DNA from 3 places in the Mesorhizobium sp. M0195 genome. Region 1 is predicted to be linked to each of the others. Evidence: predicted binding sites of a transcription regulator. Region 1 holds the regulator's gene; each other region holds the start of a gene.
The links. Region 1 encodes PhoB, which activates phosphate uptake and scavenging genes when phosphate is short. Its sites were predicted from a motif close to TGTCATNNANCTGTCAT; they were not measured.
Positions count from the first base shown of each region.

Region 2: NKJ12_RS23465 (LTA synthase family protein) is a predicted target of PhoB. The motif match lies at 2,700-2,716, and genes of this name have one in related genera.
Region 3: NKJ12_RS15035 (esterase-like activity of phytase family protein) is a predicted target of PhoB. The motif match lies at 4,489-4,505, and genes of this name have one in related genera.

Region 1 is NZ_JAMYSV010000009.1:52,685-60,366, forward strand. Features, by position in the region: gene pstC (phosphate ABC transporter permease subunit PstC) at 1-819, shown strand, start outside; gene pstA (phosphate ABC transporter permease PstA) at 823-1,674, shown strand; gene pstB (phosphate ABC transporter ATP-binding protein PstB) at 1,671-2,474, shown strand; gene phoU (phosphate signaling complex protein PhoU) at 2,507-3,214, shown strand; gene phoB (phosphate regulon transcriptional regulator PhoB) at 3,231-3,920, shown strand; gene NKJ12_RS18690 (ROK family protein) at 3,930-5,174, opposite strand; gene xylF (D-xylose ABC transporter substrate-binding protein) at 5,460-6,500, shown strand; gene NKJ12_RS18700 (sugar ABC transporter permease) at 6,645-7,682, shown strand, end outside.
Region 2 is NZ_JAMYSV010000014.1:59,276-66,957, forward strand. Features, by position in the region: gene fabF (beta-ketoacyl-ACP synthase II) at 1-287, opposite strand, end outside; gene NKJ12_RS23450 (acyl carrier protein) at 322-558, opposite strand; gene fabG (3-oxoacyl-[acyl-carrier-protein] reductase) at 746-1,483, opposite strand; gene fabD (ACP S-malonyltransferase) at 1,544-2,509, opposite strand; gene NKJ12_RS23465 (LTA synthase family protein) at 2,757-4,682, shown strand; gene rpsF (30S ribosomal protein S6) at 5,234-5,725, shown strand; gene rpsR (30S ribosomal protein S18) at 5,725-5,973, shown strand; gene rplI (50S ribosomal protein L9) at 6,188-6,772, shown strand; gene NKJ12_RS23485 (cyclopropane fatty acid synthase) at 6,926-7,682, shown strand, end outside.
Region 3 is NZ_JAMYSV010000006.1:127,336-135,017, reverse strand. Features, by position in the region: gene NKJ12_RS15055 (substrate-binding domain-containing protein) at 7-1,020, opposite strand; gene NKJ12_RS15050 (sugar phosphate isomerase/epimerase family protein) at 1,124-2,032, opposite strand; gene NKJ12_RS15045 (Gfo/Idh/MocA family protein) at 2,029-3,063, opposite strand; gene NKJ12_RS15040 (LacI family DNA-binding transcriptional regulator) at 3,259-4,284, shown strand; gene NKJ12_RS15035 (esterase-like activity of phytase family protein) at 4,593-6,071, shown strand; gene NKJ12_RS15030 (L,D-transpeptidase) at 6,219-6,884, opposite strand; gene NKJ12_RS15025 (MATE family efflux transporter) at 7,206-7,682, shown strand, end outside.

The DNA of each region.
Region 1 (7,682 bases):
TGGCAGGCGCTGTCGTCCTTCGGCTTTTCTTTCCTGACGACTGAGAGCTGGAATCCGGTCACGGAAAAATTTGGCGCACTGGCGCCGATCTACGGCACCCTGGTGACGGCGGCCATCGCCATCCTGATCGCGGTTCCGATCGGCATCGGCATTGCGATCTTTCTCACCGAGCTCTGCCCGCGCCCGCTCAGGCGCCCGATCGGCATAGCGGTCGAGCTATTGGCCGGCATTCCCTCGATCATCTATGGTATCTGGGGCCTGTTCGTGTTCGCGCCATTCCTGCAGACGACGATACAGCCCTTCATCATCAACATCTTCCACGGCGTGCCGGGACTATCCAGCCTTTTCGCCGGCCCTCCTTACGGCATCGGCCTTCTGACCTCGGCGCTGATCCTCGCCATAATGGTGTTGCCCTTCATCACCTCGATCACCAAGGATGTCTTCGATACGGTGCCGGCGGTGCTGAAGGAATCGGCCTACGGCATCGGTTGCACGACCTGGGAAGTGACCCGGCGCGTGGTCATTCCCTATACCCGCATCGGCATCATGGGCGGCGTCATGCTTGGCCTCGGCCGGGCACTCGGCGAAACCATGGCGGTGACTTTCGTCATCGGCAACGCGCATCGCATCAGTGCCTCCCTGTTCGCACCGGGCACGACGATCTCGGCGACCATCGCCAATGAATTTACTGAGGCCGACGGCGACCTCTACACCTCCTCGCTGGTCGCGCTCGGCCTGATCCTGTTCGTCATCACCTTCCTGATCCTTGCCGCCGCCCGCTATATGCTGATGCGGATCGACGCCCGTACGGGAGCCTGACCGATGTCGACATCCTCATCGCTCCACAGCCGCCGCAAAGCCAGGAATTCGGTGATGATGGCGCTTTGCGTCGTCGCCGCCGGCATCGGGCTTGCCTGGCTGGCGCTCATCCTCGGTGCGTTGGTCTACAAGGGCACAGCCGGGCTTTCGTTCGCGGTCTTCACCGAGATGACGCCACCACCGGGCGAGGCCGGCGGCCTGCTCAATGCCATCGCGGGCAGCCTGCTGATGACGATCATCGCCGTTGTCGTCGGCACGCCGATCGGCGTGCTGGCGGGAACCTACATGGCCGAGTATGGACGCTTTTCGCGCATCACTACCGTCGTCCGCTTCATCAACGACATCCTGTTGTCGGCGCCGTCGATCATCATCGGCTTGTTCGTCTATGAATTGATGGTGCGGCCAATGGGACATTTCTCGGCCATTGCCGGCGCCGTGGCGCTTGCCATCCTGGTCATTCCGGTGGTCGTGCGCACCACTGAAGACATGCTCAACCTGGTGCCGAACGCGTTGCGTGAAGCCGGTGCCGCGATCGGCGCACCACGCTGGGTGGTGATCCGTTCGGTCGCCTACCGCGCCGCATTGTCCGGCATCGTCACCGGCATATTGCTGGCGATAGCACGCATTTCCGGCGAGACGGCGCCGCTGCTCTTCACCGCGCTCAACAACCAGTTCTGGAGCAGCAATATCAACGCGCCGATGGCCAGCCTGCCGGTGACCATCTTCCAGTTCGCTCTCAGCCCTTACGAGGAATGGCAGCAACTGGCGTGGACCGGCGCACTCATAATCACCCTGACGGTTCTGGGCTTGAGCATCCTCGCCCGCAGCCTTACCGGACGCAGAGAGGACAGATGACACAGATGTTGTCCCCAGACATGACGATGACCGAAACGGTCACCGAGAAGACGAAGATCGAGGTCAAGAACCTCAACTTCTACTACGGCCAGAGCAAGGCGCTGAAGGACATCAGCCTGTCGCTGCCCGAGCGCAGCGTCACGGCCTTCATCGGCCCTTCGGGTTGCGGGAAATCGACGCTGCTGCGCGTCTTCAACCGCATCTACGAGCTCTACCCGAAACAGACCGCCGAGGGCCAGGTGCTGCTTGACGGCAAGAACATTCTCGACCGGTCGCAGGATCTCAACCTCCTCAGGACAAAGATCGGCATGGTGTTCCAGAAGCCGACGCCGTTCCCGATGTCGATCTACGAGAACATAGCCTTCGGCGTCAGGCTCTACGAGAATCTCGGCAAGTCCGAGATGGACGGCCGCGTCGAGCAAGCGTTGAAGCGGGCGGCGCTGTGGAGCGAGGTCAAGGACAAGCTGAACGCCAGCGGCTTGAGCCTGTCCGGCGGCCAGCAGCAGCGGCTCTGCATTGCCCGCACCGTGGCAGTGAAGCCGGAAGTCATTCTGCTCGACGAACCGGCTTCGGCCCTCGACCCGCTGTCGACGGCCAAGATCGAGGAACTGATCGACGAGCTGCAAGCCGACTACACGATCGTCATCGTCACCCACAACATGCAGCAGGCGGCGCGCGTGTCGCGCCAGACCGCCTTCATGTATCTGGGTGAACTGGTCGAGTTCGACCGGACCGAGAAGATATTCACGTCGCCCCGCGAGAAGCGCACGCAGGACTACATCACCGGCCGCTTCGGCTGAGCCGTTCCGATCATGCATATGAGGACAGGACCATGGGCGAACACACAGTCGCTTCTTTCGACGAGGATCTCGAGCAGATCAGCAAGCTGATCCGCGACATGGCCGACCTCGCCGGTTCGATGGTCGGCGGGGCGACCAAGGCCCTGTTGAATTCCGACAACGTGCTGGCGCAACGCGTCGTCTCCGACGACGCCATCATGGACGCGCGTCAACGCGAACTGGACGACCGCGCCATCACCCTGATCGCCAAGCGCCAGCCAATGGCTCACGATCTGCGCCATGTCGTCGGAGCGATCCGCATGGCCGGCGACCTCGAACGCATCGGCGACCTTGCCAAGAATATCGCCAAGCGTGTGAGCGCGGTCGGCCTCAGCGTCACGCCGCGCGACCTATCGCATTCCATCGATGCGATGGCGCAGCTGGTGCTCATCCAGGTGCAGGGCGTCATCGAGGAGTATGCTGCAGGCGATGCGGCCGCGTTGGCCAAGCTGCGCGCCGCCGACGAGCGTATCGACGTCAAATACACGTCCGTGTTCCGCGAGCTGTTGACCTACATGATGGAAGATCCGCGCAACATCACCGCTTGCACGCATCTGCTGTTCTGCGCCAAGAATCTCGAGCGGATCGGCGACCATGTCACCAACATCGCCGAGAATGCGTATTATGTGCTGACCGGCGAGCAATTGCCCGTCAATCGTCCGAAGCAGGACGAAACAACAATGTCCGCGCCGGTGACATGATGGGGGTGCCCAGCCGATGATCGCACCACGCATAATGGTGGTGGAGGACGAGGAGCCGTTGGGCGTGCTGCTCCGCTACAATCTCGAATCCGAAGGCTACCAGGTCGAGGTGGTGACACGCGGCGACGAAGCCGAGATCCGTTTGCAGGAGAATGTGCCCGACCTTCTGGTGCTCGACTGGATGATACCGGCGGTTTCCGGCATCGAGCTCTGCCGCCGGTTGCGCGTGCGCCCCGAAACCGAGCGGCTGCCGATCATCATGCTGACCGCGCGCGGCGAGGAGAGCGACCGGGTGCGCGGTCTTTCGACCGGCGCCGACGACTATCTTGTCAAACCGTTTTCGACACCGGAATTCATGGCCAGGGTCAAGGCGCTGCTGCGGCGCGCCAAGCCGGAAGTGCTGTCCAGCGTGCTGAAGGTCGGCGACATCGTGCTCGATCGCGAATCGCACAGGGTCTATCGCAAGAAGAGCGAGATCCGGCTCGGGCCGACCGAATTCCGGTTGCTCGAGTTCATGATGCGGCATCCGGGCCGCGTCTTCTCGCGTAGCCAGTTGCTCGATAATGTCTGGGGCGAGACGATCTATATCGACGAACGCACCGTCGACGTGCATGTCGGGCGGCTGCGCAAAGCCGTCAATAACGGCCGCATGCCGGATGTCATCCGCACCATCCGCGGTGCCGGCTATGCGATCAGGGAAGATTGACCCGCCTGGTCAGGCGACGTTCTTTCTGACGCCGGGCCTCATTTGCGCGCCCGGCGCGAAAATCTCCTGGTCGACGAAGCTTAACGCCCGCATCGCGCAGCCTTCGCGGATCAGCGGCAATTCGTTCGGCTCGGTATCGAAGGAGATCGAGCCCGAGTGCTGGCCGCCGGCGGTCTGGGCGATGGCCTTGCGCAAGGCCGGCTCGATCAGATCGAAGGCGGCGGCACTGGCGCCGACCATCGCGACCGGTGCCGGATCGATCAGCGCGAACAGCGAGCCGAGACCGAAACCCAGCGCTTCGCCGGCCTTGCGGTAGGCCTCGCGTTCCGGCCCATCCTTCTCGCGCGCGCGGGCGGCCAGCGCGCGCATGTCGGCGTCGCCGACGTCGGCGACCGGTTCGCTGTCTTCGCTCATCTGCCTGGCGTTGCGCCAGATGGCATAGTTGCCGGCATAGGCTTCGATGCAGCCGCGCCGCCCGCAACGGCAGAGCGCGCCGCCCGGACGATGGATCATGTGGCCAAATTCGCCGCCCGAGGAATGCGTCCCGGTGAACAGTTCGCCCTTCAGCACAAGCCCCATACCGATGCCATGCGAAAGCAGGATGGCGATGAAGTCGTCGCGATAGCGATCCGGATTGCGCCAGCGCAAAGCCACCGCCATCATATTGCAGTCGTTCTCCACCGTGGCCGGGATGCCGAATTCGTCCTCCAGCATGTCGGCAAAGGCGATGTCGGTCTGCGGCGTGATCGGCGACCACAGCATGGCGCGTGCAGGGGAGTCGGTAATGCCCTGAATCGCCAGGGCGATGCGGGCGACACTGCGGACGTCAAGGTCTGGGTCCTCAAGCCGGCGCCGGACGATGGCCATGCATTCGCGGATCAGCTCGTCGCGCGGCATGGTCAGCGTGTCCAGCCGGCGCTGTTCCTCGGCGACCACCTGTCCCGCATAGTCGATAATGGCGGCCGACAGGAAATTCAGCGACAACACCACAGTCAGCACCGCCGCCGCTTCCGGGTTGAGGGCGAGGCCGACCTGTGGACGACCGCGTTTCAACGAAACGGGCTCACTTGCCTTGCTCTCGGCGAGGATGCCTTCCCGTATCAGGTCGGAGGAGATCGCCGATATGGTTGAATGACTGAGGCCGGTGGTGGCTGCGATCTCCGTACGCGATGGCTGGCCGGCCCGGCGCACCGCCGAGATCACCATCGCCCGGTTGCGCCGGCGCAAATCGTCATGGCGGATTCCGACCGACATCGTTTTGCTTTCCTCCCGGTTGCCGCGGCCGCTCATGAACCGGAAGCCCTCGGTAATGTCCGACAAATAGTGTCGGATGCGGCAAATAGTGTCAGATGCAGGTGGCGCTGTCATCGTTTATTCCGACGCTCGAAAAAACTCGCACAGTCATCAAAATCCATCAGAATCGATGTTGACAGCAGCCGGAGATCGGGCCAGTATTTTTTCGAGGCTCGAAAAAATTAGAGCTTCTAAGCTGGTCTTTGAGCCAATTGGTCACGCCGTACGCGGCGCAGGGAGGATATGATGAAGAAATTCACGACCGCCATTCTGGCGGGTGTCGCCATGACGCTGGCGCTGGCGTCGGTGGCGCAGGCGAAAGACAAGGTCATCGGCGTTTCCTGGTCGAACTTCCAGGAAGAGCGCTGGAAGACCGACGAGGCCGCAATGAAGGCGGCCATCGAGGCCGCCGGCGACAAGTATATTTCCGCCGACGCACAGTCCAACCCCGGCAAGCAGCTCACCGACGTCGAGAGCCTGATCTCGCAGGGTGCCAATGCGCTGATCATCCTGGCACAGGATGCCTCGGCCATCGGGCCGGCCGTGCAGAAGGCACTGGACGAAGGCATCCCCGTCGTCGGCTATGACCGGCTGATCGAGAACAAGGACGTGTTCTATCTGACCTTCGACAACAAGGAAGTCGGCCGCATGCAGGCCCGCGAAGTCTTCAAGGTGAAGCCGGAAGGCAACTACGTCTTCATCAAGGGTTCGGGTTCCGATCCGAATGCCGATTTCCTGTTTGCCGGTTCGATGGAGGTGCTGAAGGAGGCCATCGACAGCGGCAAGATCAAGAATGTCGGCGAGGCCTATACGGACGGCTGGCTGCCGGCCAACGCTCAGAAGAATATGGAACAGTTCCTGACCGCCAACGACAACAAGGTCGATGCCGTGGTCGCGGCCAATGACGGCACCGCCGGTGGCGTCGTCGCCGCGCTGACAGCACAAGGGTTGGCCGGATCGGTTCCGGTCTCGGGCCAGGACGGCGACCACGCCGCGCTGAACCGCATCGCGCTTGGCACACAGACCGTGTCGGTGTGGAAGGACGCGCGCGAGCTCGGCAAGAACGCCGCCGAGATCGCCTCGCAGCTTGCCGACGGCAAGCAGATGACCGACATTGCCGGCGTGAAGGATTTCACCACGCCCGGCGGCAACACGGTCAAGTCGCTGTTCCTGACTCCGGTCGCCATCACCAAGGATAACCTCAACGTCGTCATCGACGCCGGCTGGATCAAGAAAGAAGAGGTCTGCGCCGGCGTGGCGGCTGGCACTGTTGCGGTCTGCAACTGATCCGTCGTTTCCAAGCGTAGAGAACGCCGCGGCTGTAATGCCGCGGCGTTTTTTTCAAAAAGAATTGTTTTTCCGCTTCCGGCGGATAATTTCTAGGCTGCTTCCGGCATCCGCGGCAGACGGCAACCCGGCGGGAGAAACATGATGACCGACACGACTTCCAACACGCCGGTCGACAGCACGGCGGACCGGGCGCGGGAATCCGAGCTCGGCATCGTTGCCCGGTTTCTCAAGGCAACCGAGATCGACACCCGCATGCTCGGCATGGTCGGCGCGCTGTTGGTCATCTGGATCGGGCTGCATGTCGTTTCCAGCGTACGGCTCGGCGTCAATCCGTTCGACTTCGACAGCCGGACCTTCCTGACGCCACGCAATCTCTGGAACCTCTCGGTGCAGACTTCCGCCGTGGCCATAATGGCCGCCGGAATGGTGCTGGTTATCGTCATGCGCAATATCGACCTGTCGGTCGGTTCCGCCGAAGGCCTGATCGGCGTGGTCATGGGCTTTGCGCAGGTGCATTTCTTGGTGCGAATGATCGGTCTGCAACTCGGCAACCCCTGGATCTGGATCCTGGCGCTGGCCATTGGCCTGGCGCTCGGTCTTCTTATCGGAGCGTTCCAGGGATATATCATCGCTTATCTCGAGGTGCCGGCCTTCATCGTGACGCTGGGCGGCCTTCTGGTCTGGCGGGGTGCCGCATGGTGGGTCGCCAGCGGTCAGACGATTGCGCCGCTTGATGCCACGTTCCAGCTGATGGGCGGTGGGCCGGCGGGTTCGATCGGCGCGCGATGGAGCTGGATCGTCGGAATTATCGCGTGCCTGGCGGTTGTGTTCATGCTGCTCAACGGGCGGGTGCAGCGCAAGCGGTTCCGCTTTCCGTTGCGCCCGATCTGGGCCGAGACGTTCCTCGGTGTCCTCACCTGCGCTGTGATCATGGGGGCCATATGGCTCGCCAATTCCTATCCTTGGCCGGTCGGCATCGTGAACAGATACGCGGCGGCCAACAATATAACGGTTCCCGAAGGCGGGCTGTTCATCGCCCATGGCATCGCCATACCCGTGCTGATGGCTGTGGCGGTCGGGCTGATCATGACCTTCATCACCAAGCGTACCCGTTTTGGCCGCTATGTCTTCGCTATCGGCGGCAATCCGGAAGCCGCCAACCTTGCCGGTATCAACACG
Region 2 (7,682 bases), on a different contig from region 1:
CAGCCGGAATCCTTGAGTGCCTCGTCGGCGGCCGCGATTCCGTACAGGATGAAGTCGCCGATCTTGCGCAGTTCCTTCGGCTCGAGAACGGCTTCAGGATTGAAAGTGGCGTTGGAGCCGTCACCGCGCGGAATGACGTGGGCGACCTTGCAGGCAAGGTCTTCCACCTCGAATTCGGTGATGCGTTTGGCTGCGCTGCGGCCGGTTAGAAGCTCCTTCCAGCTGTGCTCGAAGCCCATGCCGAACGGCGAAAGCAGCCCAAGGCCCGTGACGACGACACGCCTCATCGCAGGTCCTCCTCGGTGATGACTGCAAATAGCGTCAGGCCGAGGCCTTGTCGATGTATTTCACCGCATCGCCAACAGTCAGGATGGTCTCGGCGGCGTCGTCCGGGATCTCGACACCGAACTCTTCTTCGAACGCCATAACAAGTTCGACCGTGTCGAGGCTGTCCGCGCCCAGATCATCGATGAAGCTCGCCTGCTCCGTCACCTTGTCGGCATCGACGCCAAGGTGCTCGATGACGATCTTCTTGACGCGCTCTGCGGTGTCACTCATTTGGGCATCCTCGTCTTTTGGTTGTCTGTCTTCGTTAGCGGGCAGAATGCCGCTAATCAAGCTGAAAGATGGTCCTGCCGGAAACGCAGCGGAACAGGACCGGTTTTTGCCCGAACCGCCGGGTTGCGGGCGGCATTACACGAAAAATCCCATGCATCCAAGACGGAATGAAGCGTTTTCCCAAATGTTAGATCATTGCCATGCCGCCATTGACATGAATGGTCTGGCCGGTGACGTAGGCTGCCTCGTTGGAAGCGAGGTAGGCGACGGCAGAGGCGACTTCGGCGCCCGTGCCCATGCGCCGGGTCGGGATCGCCGCCATGATCGCCTCTTTCTGCTTGTCGTTGAGCTTGGCGGTCATCGCCGATTCGATGAAGCCCGGGGCGACGCAGTTGACGGTGATATTGCGGGTGGCGATCTCCTGCGCCAGCGATTTGGAAAAGCCGATCATACCGGCTTTGGAGGCGCAGTAATTGGTCTGGCCGGGATTGCCGGTGACGCCAACCACTGAAGTGATGTTGATGATGCGGCCATGGCGGCGCCGCATCATCGGATGGGTAAGCTCGCGGGTCAGCCGGAACACGGCGGTCAGGTTGACCTCGAGCACGCTATCCCAGTCGGCGTCAGCCATGCGCACGAACAACCCGTCCTTGGTGATGCCGGCATTGTTGACGAGGATGTCGACGCCTTCGAGGTCGGCCTCCGCCTTCTGGCCGAGCGCCTTGACGTCGTCGCGGTTGGAAAGATTGGCCGGGAAAAGCTTGACCCGGTCGCCCAATTCGGCGGCCAGCGCCTCCAATTTCTCGATACGTGTGCCATGCAGGCCGACGATGGCGCCCTGGCCGTGCAGCACGCGGGCGATCGCCTCGCCGATACCTCCCGATGCGCCGGTGACGAGCGCCTTGCGGCCGGTCAATTCGAACATTCTTGCCTCCTGATCTGAGCGAACACCCTTTGCATGGAGCGGGGTCAAATCGCCAGTTGATTATGCAAGCGCCGCCAGCGCCGCCTCGACATCCGCCGCGGATCCGATGGCAGTGGTGGCAATATCGCGGTTGATGCGGCGGGCCAGCCCCGACAGCACCTTGCCGGCGCCCACTTCGTAAAGCGTCGCAACGCCGTTGCTGCCGAACCACTCCACCGTTTCGCGCCAGCGCACGCGCCCGATCACCTGTTCGACGAGGCGGCGGGCAATCTCGTCAGGATCGCTCGTCGGGGTCACAGTAACATTCGAGACCAGCGGCACGACCGGCGCACGCTTCGTCACGGCGGCCAACGCCTCCCGCATGATCTCGGCCGCAGGCTTCATCAATGCCGAATGGAAGGGCGCCGAGACCTGCAGCATCAGCGCCCGCTTGGCGCCCTTTTCCGTGCATAGCTTCGCCGCCAGTTCGACCGCCGGCCTGGCGCCGGAGATCACCAGCTGGCCGCCGCCATTGTCGTTGGCGATCTGGCACACCAAGGCTTGCGCGGGATCTTTGGCGGTGCCTTGGGCGGCCTCTGCGCAAGCGGCCTCGACGTCGGCCTGTTCCAGCCCGATGATCGCCGCCATCGCGCCCTCGCCGGCCGGTACAGCCGCCTGCATGGCATTGCCGCGGATACGCAACAGCCGGGCGGCGTCGGCGACCGAAACGAAACCAGCGGCCGCAAGTGCCGAATATTCACCGAGCGAATGGCCGGCGACATAGGTGACCTTGCCGTTCAGGGAGAAGCCGCGCGCCTCCAGCGCCCGGACTGCGGCAAGTGACACCGCCATCAGCGCCGGCTGAGCATTGGCGGTCAGCGTCAGCGTCTCTTCCGGGCCTTCCCAGATCAGCTGCGATAGTTTTTCACCGAGCGCGTCGTCGACTTCCTCGAAGATCTGCCGCGATTCCACAAAAGTATCGGCGAGGTCCTTGCCCATGCCGACAGCCTGGCTGCCCTGCCCCGGAAAGGTGAATGCGATGGCCATCGTCGGCTCCCAGCTGCTGGTTCTCGCTGCCTGTGACGCAAGGCGTGCGCCCAAGTCAAGTCCAACCTTGACCGCTCGGCGTCGGCCGAGTGCCTGTTTCGGCAGGCTTTTTGGCGATCACTCATGATGAAAACCGCTCACGATTTGTTTGCTGGCTCTTCTTATTTCCGCCGCAGGCGCTAGGCTTTGCGTGACAGTTCGATGACAATCGAGTGACGCCTTTGTTGCGGGCCGGGGAACTATTGAAGTGGCAAAGACCAAGCAGAGCGCAGCCGAGGCGGCGCCACAGTTTCTTGAAGGCGATCCGTCGACTGGCTATCTGCCGGCGCGCAGATGGCCTGTCATCCGCTATGGCCTTATCAGCTTGCTGGCTGCGGCTATCCTGGTGTTTGCCATCGAACTGATCGTGCGCGGCAACTTTGCCGGCACCATTGATTTCTTTCTGCAGCCTTTCAAACCCGGCTGGACCACGATCATCATTTTTGCGCTGATCCTCATCGGCCTCGACGCCGTGCTCGGCCGCAGCCATCAGAGCCTGATGATCGTCGCGCCGCTGACATTGTCGCTGGCGTTCGTCGGCCACCAGAAGTCGCTCTATCTCGGCGATCCGCTCTATCCGACCGATTTCCTCTATTCCCGGCAGATCGTGGCACTGATGCCACTCCTGGTCCGCGATCGCCCGGGAACCGCCATTGCCCTGGCGATCGGCATCGTCGGCGGGCTGTCGCTGCTCGTCTATGGCTGGCGGTTATGGCGCCGCCGCGTTCCGGCGCTCAGCCACAAGGGCCGCCTTGCCCGGCTGACGCTGACGGTGCCGCTGATCGCTTTCTTCGTCTCCATCATGGACTATGCCACTTTCTCGTGGACGCGCGACCGGCTGCAGATCATCCCGATTATGTGGGACCAGAAGGAAAACTATGCCTCGAACGGTTTTGCGCTCGCCTTCGCGCTGAACGTCCCGATGGCGCATGTCTCGGCGCCGCCCGGCTATTCCGACAAGGCGATCGAAGCGATCGGCAAACCGCAGGTGATCGCCTCGGTACCTGCCGAGAAGCCCGACATCATCGTCGTGATGAGCGAATCCTTCTGGGATCCGACCAAGCTGCCCGGCGTCACCATCACACCCGACCCTATCCCCAATGTGCGGGCACTGCGCACGGGCTACATGTTCTCGCCCGAGTTCGGCGGCATGACGGCCAACATCGAGTTCGAGGCCCTGACCGGCTTTTCCAACGCCTTCCTGCCGGCGGGCAGCATTCCCTACCAGCAATATGTGCGGACACCGACTCCCTCGCTGGCGACCTTCCTGAAAAGTCAGGGCTACCGAGCGCGCGCCATCCATCCCGGCACCAACTGGTTCTGGAACCGGGGGGCCGTCTATGCCGATTTCGGCTTCAACGACTTCAAGTCCGAGGAGACGTTGCCGCCCATGCAGAAGCGCGGACCGCTCGCGTCGGACGCAGCGATGACCGACGAGATCATCCGCGAAGCCGATACCAGCGCCGAGCCGGTCTTCTTTTTCGCCGTCAGCCTGCAGAACCACGGGCCGTATGAGCCGTATCGCTATACCAATCCGACCCACAAGGTGCAGGCGCCGATCAGCCAATGGGCACGTGAATCGCTGTTGAGCTACGCCGAAGGCTCTTCCGACGCGGACCGCGGCCTCGAGCGGCTGATCGAATGGGCGAAGAAACGCGAGCGGCCGACCGTCATCGCATTCTTCGGCGATCACCTGCCGCCGCTTGGGCCGGTCTACGTCGAGACCGGTTTCCTGAAGGACAATGTCGCGCCGCGCAAGGAGCCGGCCGACCAGATGCTGCAGCACCACCAGACGCCATTGATCGTCTGGTCGAACCGCAGCGGCCCCTCCGAGGATCTGGGCGCCGTCAGCCCGGCCTTCCTGCCCTACCATATCCTGAAAACGGCCGGCATCAGCCATCCCTATTACACCGGCTTCCTCGGCCAGTTGCGAGAGCGCTACCGCGTCATCGACCGTAATTTGCTGTTGGCACCGGGGGGCGAGGCCACCCCCGATTGGTCGCGTCAGAAAGAGATCGACCCGGCAATCCGCGACTTCCGTCTGCTGCAATACGACATGATGTTCGGCAAGCGCCATGCGGCGCCCGATTTCTTCCCCGAAACCACAGGCAAAGTGGCTGCACACACGAGCTGAGGCAGCTGAAGTTGCAGCGTGATGCGCGAACTCCGATCGTGTCGTCGAGAGACGGGAATTGTTGCAGCTGATTGCCGACTGCGTAGAGCTGTTCGATTTGTTGGCGTTACCTCGACCGTCTCCCGCGATTATACGAACAGGGCATCCGGTTTGTTTTGTCAGGCGAGGAAAACATTCTTGGGTCCGGGCAGGGAATCCGTAAGACCTTGCGAATGAGGCCAGCAGCCCAATAAGACCGGACAACTCATGTGCTACCTAATCCGGACAACTCATCTGCTTACGACACGTCGGCCGTTTGCCCTTGCCTTGCGGCCAAATTCCTGTATAGACGCCCGCAATCTGCCGGTCCTTGCTGGGGGCTGAACGGAGGGCCGGAGGTTTTTCGAAACCTTCGCGTGAAGCCAGAAGCGCTTCCGCCTCCCGTGTCTCCGCTCTCGACCGTCTCGTCATGCTCCTTTCTTCCCCGCCTTCGCAAGGATTGCGGGTCAGAGAAGTTGCAGAGGCTTTTGCCGCCGGGAACCGGGAGAGAAACGAAGAAAGGCACGAACACTATGGCTCTATACGAACATGTGTTTCTTGCTCGGCAGGACCTCTCGCAGCAGCAGGTCGATGCGCTTGTCGAACAGTACAAGGGCGTCATCACCGCGAATGGCGGGTCCGTCGGCCGGGTCGAGAACTGGGGACTGAAGTCCCTCACCTACCGGGTCAACAAGAACCGGAAGGCATATTATACACTCATGGACATCACCTGCCCCCCGGCCGCGCTCAACGAAATGGAGCGCCAGATGGGTCTGTCCGAGGACGTACTGCGTTTCCTGACCATCAAGGTCGATGCGCATGAGGAAGGTCCGTCGGCAATGATGCAGAAGCGCGAAGAGCGCTCGGAACGCGGCGGCTTCGGCGACCGCGACCGTGGCCCGCGCTCATTCGGCGACCGCGATCGCGGTGACCGTGGTGATCGTCCGCCGCGCAGCTTCGGCGATGGCGGTGCCGATCGTGGCCCGCGCCGTCCGCGCGAAGGCTTTGAAGGAGCCGCAGAATAATGGTCGACATCAATCAGATCCCAACCCGGCGCCCCTTCCACCGCCGCCGCAAGACTTGCCCGTTCTCTGGCGCCAACGCGCCGAAGATCGACTACAAGGACGTGCGGCTTCTGCAGCGCTACATCTCCGAGCGCGGCAAGATCGTGCCATCGCGCATCACCGCCGTCAGCCAGAAGAAGCAGCGCGAACTCGCCAAGGCGATCAAGCGTGCCCGCTTCCTCGGCCTGCTGCCCTACGTGGTCCGCTAAATCTACGCGGGCGGTTCGCCGCCCGCTTTTTGTCACCGGCCACGACGGGCGTAGCCGGATCGAACACCAAATCCCGGGTTGGATTTCGACACGAGATCCTAACTGCCGCGACAGGCAGGACAGCGACACAGGCGGTGACGCCCCAGCTTTCTGACCTGTTCCAGACAACTCGGCGCCGATCCTGAGGATAGCGCCCAAGCGAAGGAACAAAACCATGGAAGTCATTCTTCTCGAACGCGTTTCCCGCCTCGGCCAGATGGGCGACACCGTCAAGGTCAAGGACGGATTCGCCCGCAATTTCCTGTTGCCGCAGGGCAAGGCGCTGCGCGCCAACGAAGCTAACAAGAAGAAGTTCGAGGGACAGCGGGCGCAACTGGAAGCCCGCAACCTGGAGCGCAAGTCCGAGGCCGCGCAGATTGCAGAAAAGCTCGACGGCAAGAGCTTCATCGCCGTGCGCTCAGCCGGCGAGACCGGTCAGCTTTATGGTTCGGTCTCGACACGCGACATCGCCGAGCTGGTGACGGCGGAAGGTTTTTCGGTCAACCGCAACCAGATCCTGCTCAACCAGCCGATCAAGACCATTGGCGTCACCAATGTGGCGATCGCGCTGCATCCGGAGGTCGAGGTTACCATCACGCTCAACATTGCCCGCACGGCCGACGAAGCCGAGCGCCAGGCCAAGGGCGAAACGCTGACAACCGCGGAAGCCATCTACGGCGAGGACATCAACGATAATGCGCGGCCGGAAAACTTCTTCGATCCGAATGCGGAGTTCGAGGGCGGCGAAGACAACGGCTGATCGTCATTCGTCGGCATTCGCCGGCTAATCGCTATTCTGGACCAATGCCCGGGCCTCGTACCCGGGCATTTTTATGCCAAATGGAACTTTTCGAACCCCTATATCTTGATGCAGAATAAGACAGCCTGTCTGACCGAGAGGGGACATTTGGTCATGAATATTCTGCTGAAACGCATTCTCGACCGCCTGGTCCGCACAGGCAATCTCAAGGTGACAGGGCCGCAAGGCTCGATGGTGACTTTCGGTGACGGCAGCGGCGAACCGGTGCACATGCACATCAAGACCAGGCATGCCGAGCGCGCCATCACTTTCGATCCGATGCTGGCGGTGCCGGAAGCCTACATGGACGGTGAACTCGACATTCTCGAGGGCGGCGTGCTGGGGGTGATGCGGATTGCCTTCCAGAACATGGGCAGCGGCGGTATCGATGCCACCTGGTCGAAAGCAATCGAAGGTCTGCGCCACGCCTTCCGGCGCCTGCAGCAGATCAACACGGCGTCGCGGGCGCGCCGCAACGTGCAGCGCCATTACGATCTGTCGGGCGACCTCTACCGCCTCTTCCTCGATGAGGACATGCAATATTCCTGCGCTTATTTCGAGCAGCCGGATATGACCCTCGACGAGGCACAAGCGGCCAAGAAGCGCCATATTGCCGCCAAGCTCAGGCTGAAGGCCGGCCAGACGGTGCTCGATATCGGCTCCGGCTGGGGTGGGCTTGGCCTTTATCTCGCCAAGGCGTTCGACGTCGACGTACAGGGCGTGACGCTGTCGACCGAGCAGCACGGCGTTGCCACCGACCGCGCCCATGCGCAGGGCCTGCAAAACCGGGTTCATTTCGACATTAAGGACTATCGCGAACTCAATGAACGTTTCGATCGCATCGTCTCGGTCGGCATGTTCGAGCATGTCG
Region 3 (7,682 bases), on a different contig from region 1:
GGGAGGTCAGCGCAGCGCCTGCTTGGCGAGCTCGGCGACGATCTCGTAATTCTGCGGCGTGACGAAGCCGGCGCCGGTGTCGACATTCATCGGTGCGAGACCCAGCACAACCTGCTGGCAGAGGCTGAGGATCGGCAGATAGCCTTGCAGGAACGGCTGCTGGTCGGCCGTCAGCTGCACCCAGCCGCCCTTGAAGCCCTCGACGATCTGCGGGCTGGTGTCGAAGCCGAAGTTGAAGATATCGCCCGGCTTCCTGCCCGCCGCCTGCATATAGGTGGGCACATTGCCCAGCATCTGGCCGCCGGGATAGCCAACCGCCTTGACGTCGGGATTGTTGAGCAGTGCCGCGGTGATCACCGGAAGGGCCAGATTTGGGTCGGAAGCCCATTCGCCGCTCGGCGGCGAGGAGAGCTGTATGACCTCGACACCCGCTTCCTTAAGGGCAGCGACAGTGCCGCGTTCTCGCGCGCCGCGGCTCTCGTTCTCGAACGGGCCGATCATGATTGCCTTGTCGCCGGCCTTGAGCCCGGCCAGCTTGACCGCCTCGGCGCCGAGCGCGCGGCCCTGCTGCTCCTGCTGGGCGCCGACATAGCCGCCGCCGAACGCCGCCGTGACCGTCGGCACCGGCACGTTCTGGTACATCATCTTGATACCGTCCTTGTGTGCCTGTTCGGCCAGCGGCATGATCGCGGCGTCGCCGGGGTGGCCCATCATGGCGATGCCTTGGGGCTTGACCGCGACAGCCTCGCGCAATTGCTGCACCATCTTCTCGACATCCCACTGGGAAAAGATGTAGTCGACTTTCGGCCCGAGATCGGCCGCCGCCTGCTTGGCGCCATTATAGACGATCGTACCGAAGGCATCGCCTTCCGCCCCGCCGACGAAGAAGCGGATATGGACATCCTTGCACCACTGGGCGTCGAGCGCCTGCGCCGGCAAGGTCGAGAGTGCGGCGGCGAGCGCCATCGCGGCCGCCGCGACGGTCGAGCGCAGAACTGTCCTTCTCATCGTAATGCTCATGCACTTATCCTCCCTTTGTTCCCTCGCTAGCCGAGGGGTTTGACGATCGCTCGGCATTGCGCCGCAATCTTTCGCTGGCCGGCACCTCCCGCCGGCCGACTTCTCACACCGGGTTCGGCAGGTAGCTCGCGCCTCCCCGGCATTGTTGGAGGTAATCCAGCGCACGCGCCTGGCCGGTGATCTCGAGATCGCCGCGGTAGACCGGGTCGTGCCAGCCCTCGATGTCGATGGCGCCCTTGTAGCCGGCCAGCCGCAGCTCGCTGATCACCCGCGTCCAGTCGCTGTCGCCGAACCCCGGCGTGCGCATCTGCACGAACGGCAGGCGACCGAACACGCCATGTTCGCGGATCACGTCCCAGCGCACCGTCGCGTCCTTGCCATGGACGTGGAAGATGCGCGGCGCCCATTTGCGGATCTGCGGGATCGGGTCGATCAGATAGACCAGCTGATGGCAGGGCTCCCACTCCAGGCCGAGATTGTCGTCCGGCAACTCGTTGAACATCAACTCCCAGGCGTCCGGATTGTGGGCGATGTTCCAGTCGCCGCTGGTCCAGTTGCCGTCCATGGCGCAGTTCTCGAACGCGATGCGCACGCCCTTGTCGGCGGCACGCCTGGCCAACGGTCCCCAGACCTCGCGGAAACGCGGCAGGCTGTCGGGCAGCGGCTTGCCGCGAATGCGGCCGGTAAAGCCGCTGACCATATTGGTGCCGAACAGATGCGCGTTGTCGATGATCGTTTCCCACGCCTGGAGCACGCCGCGATCGATGTCGCCGCTCTCCAGCGGATTGCCGAAAACGCCGATCGATGAGACGATGACATCGGCATCGCCGATCGCCTCGCGGATCTCGCCCGCTAGCCGCGGAATGTCCTTGCCGCCCAGCGTCTGCCAGAAGAACGGCTGGATGCTCTCGAAGCCGAGCGGCAGGATCTGCCTGACATAGGCGGCCGGGTCGTCGAGATTGGCCCGCACCATTGTGCCGATCCTGATGTCGAGCAGCGGGTTTGGCATCATGATCCTTCCTGTGCAGCGATGGCGACCCGGCGCCCGGTCTCGGCGCTCTCGATCGCAGCGAAAACCATGGCCAGGCTCTTGATGTTGTCGGCGCCGCGCGTCTCCGGCTCGGTGCCGGTTTCGACGGCGCGGACGAAATCCTGGATGATGCCGAGATGGCCGCCGACGCGATCGGCCGGGTCGAGCGGCGGCACGGCTATCGGTTCGGTGCGGTCGAACAGGCCTTCACGGACCGGCTGCACGATTTCCGCCTTCAGCCCGTCCTCGCCGTCCCAGACAATGCTGCCGCGCTCTGCGACGATCCGCCATGTACTGTCCCAGCTGGTGCGGAAGCCGGCCGCGCACCAGCTGCCGGCATAGGTGAACAGCTTGCCGCCGCCGAGGTCGAAGCTTGCGGTCGCCGACGACCCTCGCTGATACCAGGAATTGGCCGGCTCCCACTCCTGGCAATAGACACCGGTCGGCTCGCCGGCCACCATGTAGCGGGCGGCATCGAATGTGTGGATCGCCATGTCGAGCAGCAGCACATGGCGCATCTCCTCGCGAAAGCCGCCGAAATGCGGCGCGACGAAGAACTCCGCGTGGATGCTGGTTGGCGCACCAATGGCGCCGGAATCGAGAAAGCGCCGGATGCGCCTGACATTGGCGACATAGCGGCGGTTCTGGACGACGGCATGGATACGCGCGGCGCGGCGGGCGGCCTCGACGATGGCACGCGCATTGTCCGGGCTGTCGGCGAGTGGCTTTTCGGTCAGCAGGTGGCAATTATGGGCAAAGGCGTAAAGCGCGACCTCGCGGCGGGCGGCGGGAACCACCACGTCGAATACCGCGTCGGGCCTAGTCTGGTCGAGCACGGCGTCGAGGTCGGTTCCAATGATGGCGCTCGAAAGCTCGTATTCGCGCGCCCTCGCCCGCGCCCTTTCGACATCGATATCGACCAGGCCGACGATGGCGAGCCCGTCGATCTGCCTGGCTGCATCGAGCCAGGCCTTGCTCATCGCGCCGCAGCCGACCAGGACGACATTGATCATCCAGTGCTCCTCCCTCTCGGCCCCTCCAGACCGATCGTCACGGCGTTCACGGCAGGGCCGTGAATGTTTTTCCGTAAACGTTTACGAGAACACACCCGATGGCGTAGAATGTCAATCGGCCGGCCGTGAAAAATCGTGGCGTCGGCTTGGCCCGGAGAGCAGCCGGTGCTAGCCAAGCAAGGGGAGAACTGTCCTTTGGCGTCCAGCATTCACGACCTTGCGCGTCACCTGAACATTTCGATCGGCACGGTGTCGCGCGCGCTCAACGGCCGCGCCGACGTCAACGCCGATACACGCCAGCGCGTGCTCGATGCGGCCAAGAAGCTGAATTATTCGCCGAACCAGTCCGGCCGCAGTTTGCGGCGCGGCGCCACCCATTCGATCGCCTTCATGCTGCAGCCGCATCCGGGCGATCAGGAATATGGCGAGCCGTTCTTCATTCCGTTCCTGACCGGGTTGCAGGCCAAGCTCGCCGAAAGCGGACTCGACCTGATCGTGGTGATGGGCGCGCCGGGCGACTATCAGCAGGAGCGCCTGCGCCGTGTCGTCGAGACCCGGCGGGCCGATGCGGTGGTGCTGGCCTGGACGCGGCGCGAGGACGAGCGCATCGACTATCTGACCCAGGCCGGTTTCCCTTTCGCAACGCTCGGCCGCAGCCGCTCCGGCGGCGATGCCTACCCCTCGCTCGACCTCGACTTCGAAAAAGCCGGTGCTGACGCGGTCGATCGTCTTGTCGCGCGCGGTCACCGCCGCATCGCGGCCATCCGCCCGTCGCTCGATCTCAATTTCGGCTATCTGTTCCTCGCCGGCTATCGCAAGGCGTTGCGGCGGCACGGCATCGAATTCGACCCCGAGTTGATCGCCGACGGCTTCATCAACGAGGCCGGCGGCTACGCGGTGACGCCGAAGGTCATGCGCTCCAAGGACCCGCCGACCGCCATCATCTTCAACAATGACGCGATGGCGCTTGGCGGCTGCAAGGCTTTGGCCGAGGCGGGCATCAAGCCCGGCCACGACATCGCGGTGATCGTCATCGTCGACACCCCGCTCTGCCGCTATTTTTCGCCGGCGCTGACCGGCTTCCGCCCGGCGCTTGAGCCGATGGGCGAGCGGCTGGCCGAAATGCTGCTGGCATCGATCCCGGCTTACGCCGGCGCCGCAGGCGCACGCATCATCCGTGAAGTCTGGCCGCTGCAGCTGATCGCGCGCGACAGCGATTGAGCGCGGCACTTCCCTTCTCCCCTTGGGGAGAAGGTGGCCGAGCCCAGGGGTCTTGCCTTCGGCAAGCCAGAGGACAGGCTCAGCTCGGTCGGATGAGGGTGCTCCAGCTCGGCACCGAGGCACTCCGTCCAGCACCCCTCTTCCGTCTCGGCGCTGCGCGCCGATCCACCTTCTCCCACAAGGGACGAAGGAACAAGCGCCCTCTGTCACGCAAGTATCATGTTCGCGTCCTAGACATTTTTCGGAAAGCGCTGGCGGCATGTCGATGCGACGCCCGCTTCGGCTGTTTTGTCACAAAGAGGATTTCCATGAAAAACCTGCACCGAAACGCGTCCCTCGCGGTCGCGCTGGCGATGTTCACCGCCTTGACTCCGGCCTTGGCTGAAAACGCAGCGACCGTCGGCGGCGTCAGCTTTGTCAACAAGGGCCTGGTCGGTGTCGGTCGCATCCCGGCCAGCCAAAGGGACAAGTTCGGCGAGACGTTTGGCTCCGGCTCGGGCATGGCGATCGACGCTGCCGGCTGGACGCATGGCGCCGATGGCTATAAGGGCTCGCTGTGGCTGCTGCCGGATCGTGGCTACAATGTCGTCGGCACCACCGATTACCGTCCGCGCATCAACACGATTGCCATCGAATTCGCCCCGATCGCACCGGGTGCGGCACCAGCCGCCGGCCAGGAACAGTCGGGCCTCAAGGCAACCCTTGCCGACACCATGCTTTTGACCGACGACAAGGGCGCCGACGCAACCGGCCTCGATCCGCTCAACGGCGTGCGCGCCGCGACCGACGACATGCCGATCCTGCCCGAAGCCAACGGCAAGCTCGCGCTCGATAACGAGGCGATCGTGCGGCTGCCCGACGGCACCATGTTCATCTCGGACGAATATGGTCCGAACATCTACCACTTCTCCGCCGATGGGCGTCTGATGTCGGCAACGCAGTCGCCGGCGGCGCTTGTCCCGATGCGTCATGGAACGCCGAACTTCGCGTCCAACAATCCGGGACCGGGCGCGGCAGACCCAGATCCGACGGATCCCGAAACCGGCCGTCAGAACAACCAGGGCCTCGAAGGCATGGCACTGACGCCGGACGGGAAGTTCCTGATCGCTGTGCTGCAATCGGCCCCCAGACAGGATGGCGGCGATTCCGCTTCGACGCGCCAGAACACGCGCGCGCTGGTCTACGATGCCTCGGATCCGGCCCAACTCAAGCTTGCGCATGAATATGTTGTGCCGCTGCCGGTGTTCACCGATGCCAAGGGCAAGACCAAGATTGCCGCGCAGAGCGAAATCGTGGCTCTGTCGGACAAGACCTTCCTGATGCTGGCGCGCGACAGCGGCAACGGCCAGGGGGTGAAGGGCGACACCTCGCTCTATCGCGAGATCAGCGTCGTCGATGTGTCGGCGGCAACCGACATCGCCGGCACCGAGTTCGACAAGGACAAGCCGGTTGCGCCCAAAGGTGAGCTCGATCCCTCGGTGACGCCGGCCAAGCTGACGCCGTTCATCGACATCAACGACAAGACCGAGCTCGGCCGCTTCGGGCTGCACAATGGCGCGCCCAATGACCGCAACAACCTTTCGGAGAAGTGGGAGGCGATGTCGGTGGTGAGCGTCCTCGATCCAACACGGCCCGACGACTATTTCCTGTTCGTCGCCAACGACAATGACTTTCTCACCCAGGACGGCTTCCAGGTCGGCGCGGCCTACAAGGCCGAAGATGGCGCCGATGTCGACACGATGTTCCTGGTCTATCAGGTCACGCTTCCAGGCCTCGCCGGGAAGTAGCGACACCCCCTGGCTGGCGGACGCGCCGAACGCGTCCGCCTGCCTGGCACGATCGAACGGTCGGGCCCTTCAGTTGCGGCTCGCCGGCACAAGGATTGTGTTCTAGTGGGTTTGCAAAACCTAAGACTGATGATCCGTCGAAGGCACTTACCTCAACATCTCCGCGTCCTTTGGCACGCCCGCATCGATCGGCTCGGCCGTCCTGTCCGACACGGCGGCGATCTTCCCGGCGGCCGACAGGTTCGGGCGCACGAAGACCGGCGCGACGCCGTCGACGCGGCTGTAGAGGTCGATAATATCCTGATTCATGAAGCGCACACAGCCGGAGGAAGCGTTCTTCCCGATGGAATCCCACTCCGGCGTGCCGTGCAGCCGGTACATCGTGTCCTTGCCGTCGCGGAAGAGATATAGCGCGCGTGCGCCCAGCGGGCTGTGCGGGCCGGGCGGCATGCCGTCCTTGTATTTCGCCAGTTCCGGCCGGCGCTGGATCATCTCCGGCGGCGGCGTCCAGACCGGCCACTTCTTCCTCGCCTGAACCACGGCGCTGCCGGTCCATCCGAAACCGGCCTTGCCGAGGCTGACGCCATAGCGAATTGCCTTGCCGCCGTCGCGCACCAGATAGAGGAAGTGCTCGGAGGTATCGACGACGATCGTGCCGGGTTTTTCTCCGGTCGGATCGGACACGATTTGGCGCACGAATTTCGGATCGACCTTGGCTACCGGGATTGCCGGCAGTTGATAGCCCTCGTCGACGCGCGCCGCATACATACTTGCGGCATCGCCGAAAGCCGGATCGCTTGGCGCCGCGGTCACTGGCGGCGCCGCTACGTCCGTCGTGGTGCACGCCGAAAGAGCCACGGAGGCCGCGCCCAAAGCGGATGCACCAAGAAACGCACGCCGTTCAGGCGCTCAAAAAACAGCGGAATATCGGACATGAACCCCCGGCTTGCCCATGAGATCTAGGAAAGATGCGGCCCCACGCGTGCAGGATCAATATACGATTCCGGAAGCTTTGAGAACATGATTGGATCAAGGCACGCCAGGCGGAATTCGCAACGCTGCGTCGACCTGTCTCGTTAAATCGGCAATCATTGCGGACCGGACTCAAGATAAGCCTTCGCCGAGTTGCCTGCCATGGACGACAAGATGCCCGCACGCCGGCGGACCAGCGACCTCACCAGTGGACCTATCCCGCGTACATTGCTGCTGTTCGCCCTGCCGGTGCTCGGCTCCAATGTTCTGCAGTCGCTCAACGGCTCAATCAATGCCGTCTGGGTCGGTCGTTTCCTCGGCGAAGCGGCGCTGACCGCCACGTCCAATGCCAACCTCGTGCTGTTTCTCATCCTCGGCACCGTCTTCGGCATCGGCATGGCGGCGACCATCCTGGTCGCGCAATCGGTCGGCGCCCGCGATCTGCCCGAAGCCCGCCGCATCGTCGGCACCAGTGCCACCTTCTTCTTCCTTGTCTCGGTGGTGTTCGCGGTCTGCGGCTGGATCTGGGTCGATACAATCCTCAATGCGCTCGGCACGCCGGCCGATGCGTTGCCGCTGGCGCGTTCCTATCTGCGTATCATTTTTCTCGCCGTACCGATGATGAACCTGCTGTCCTTC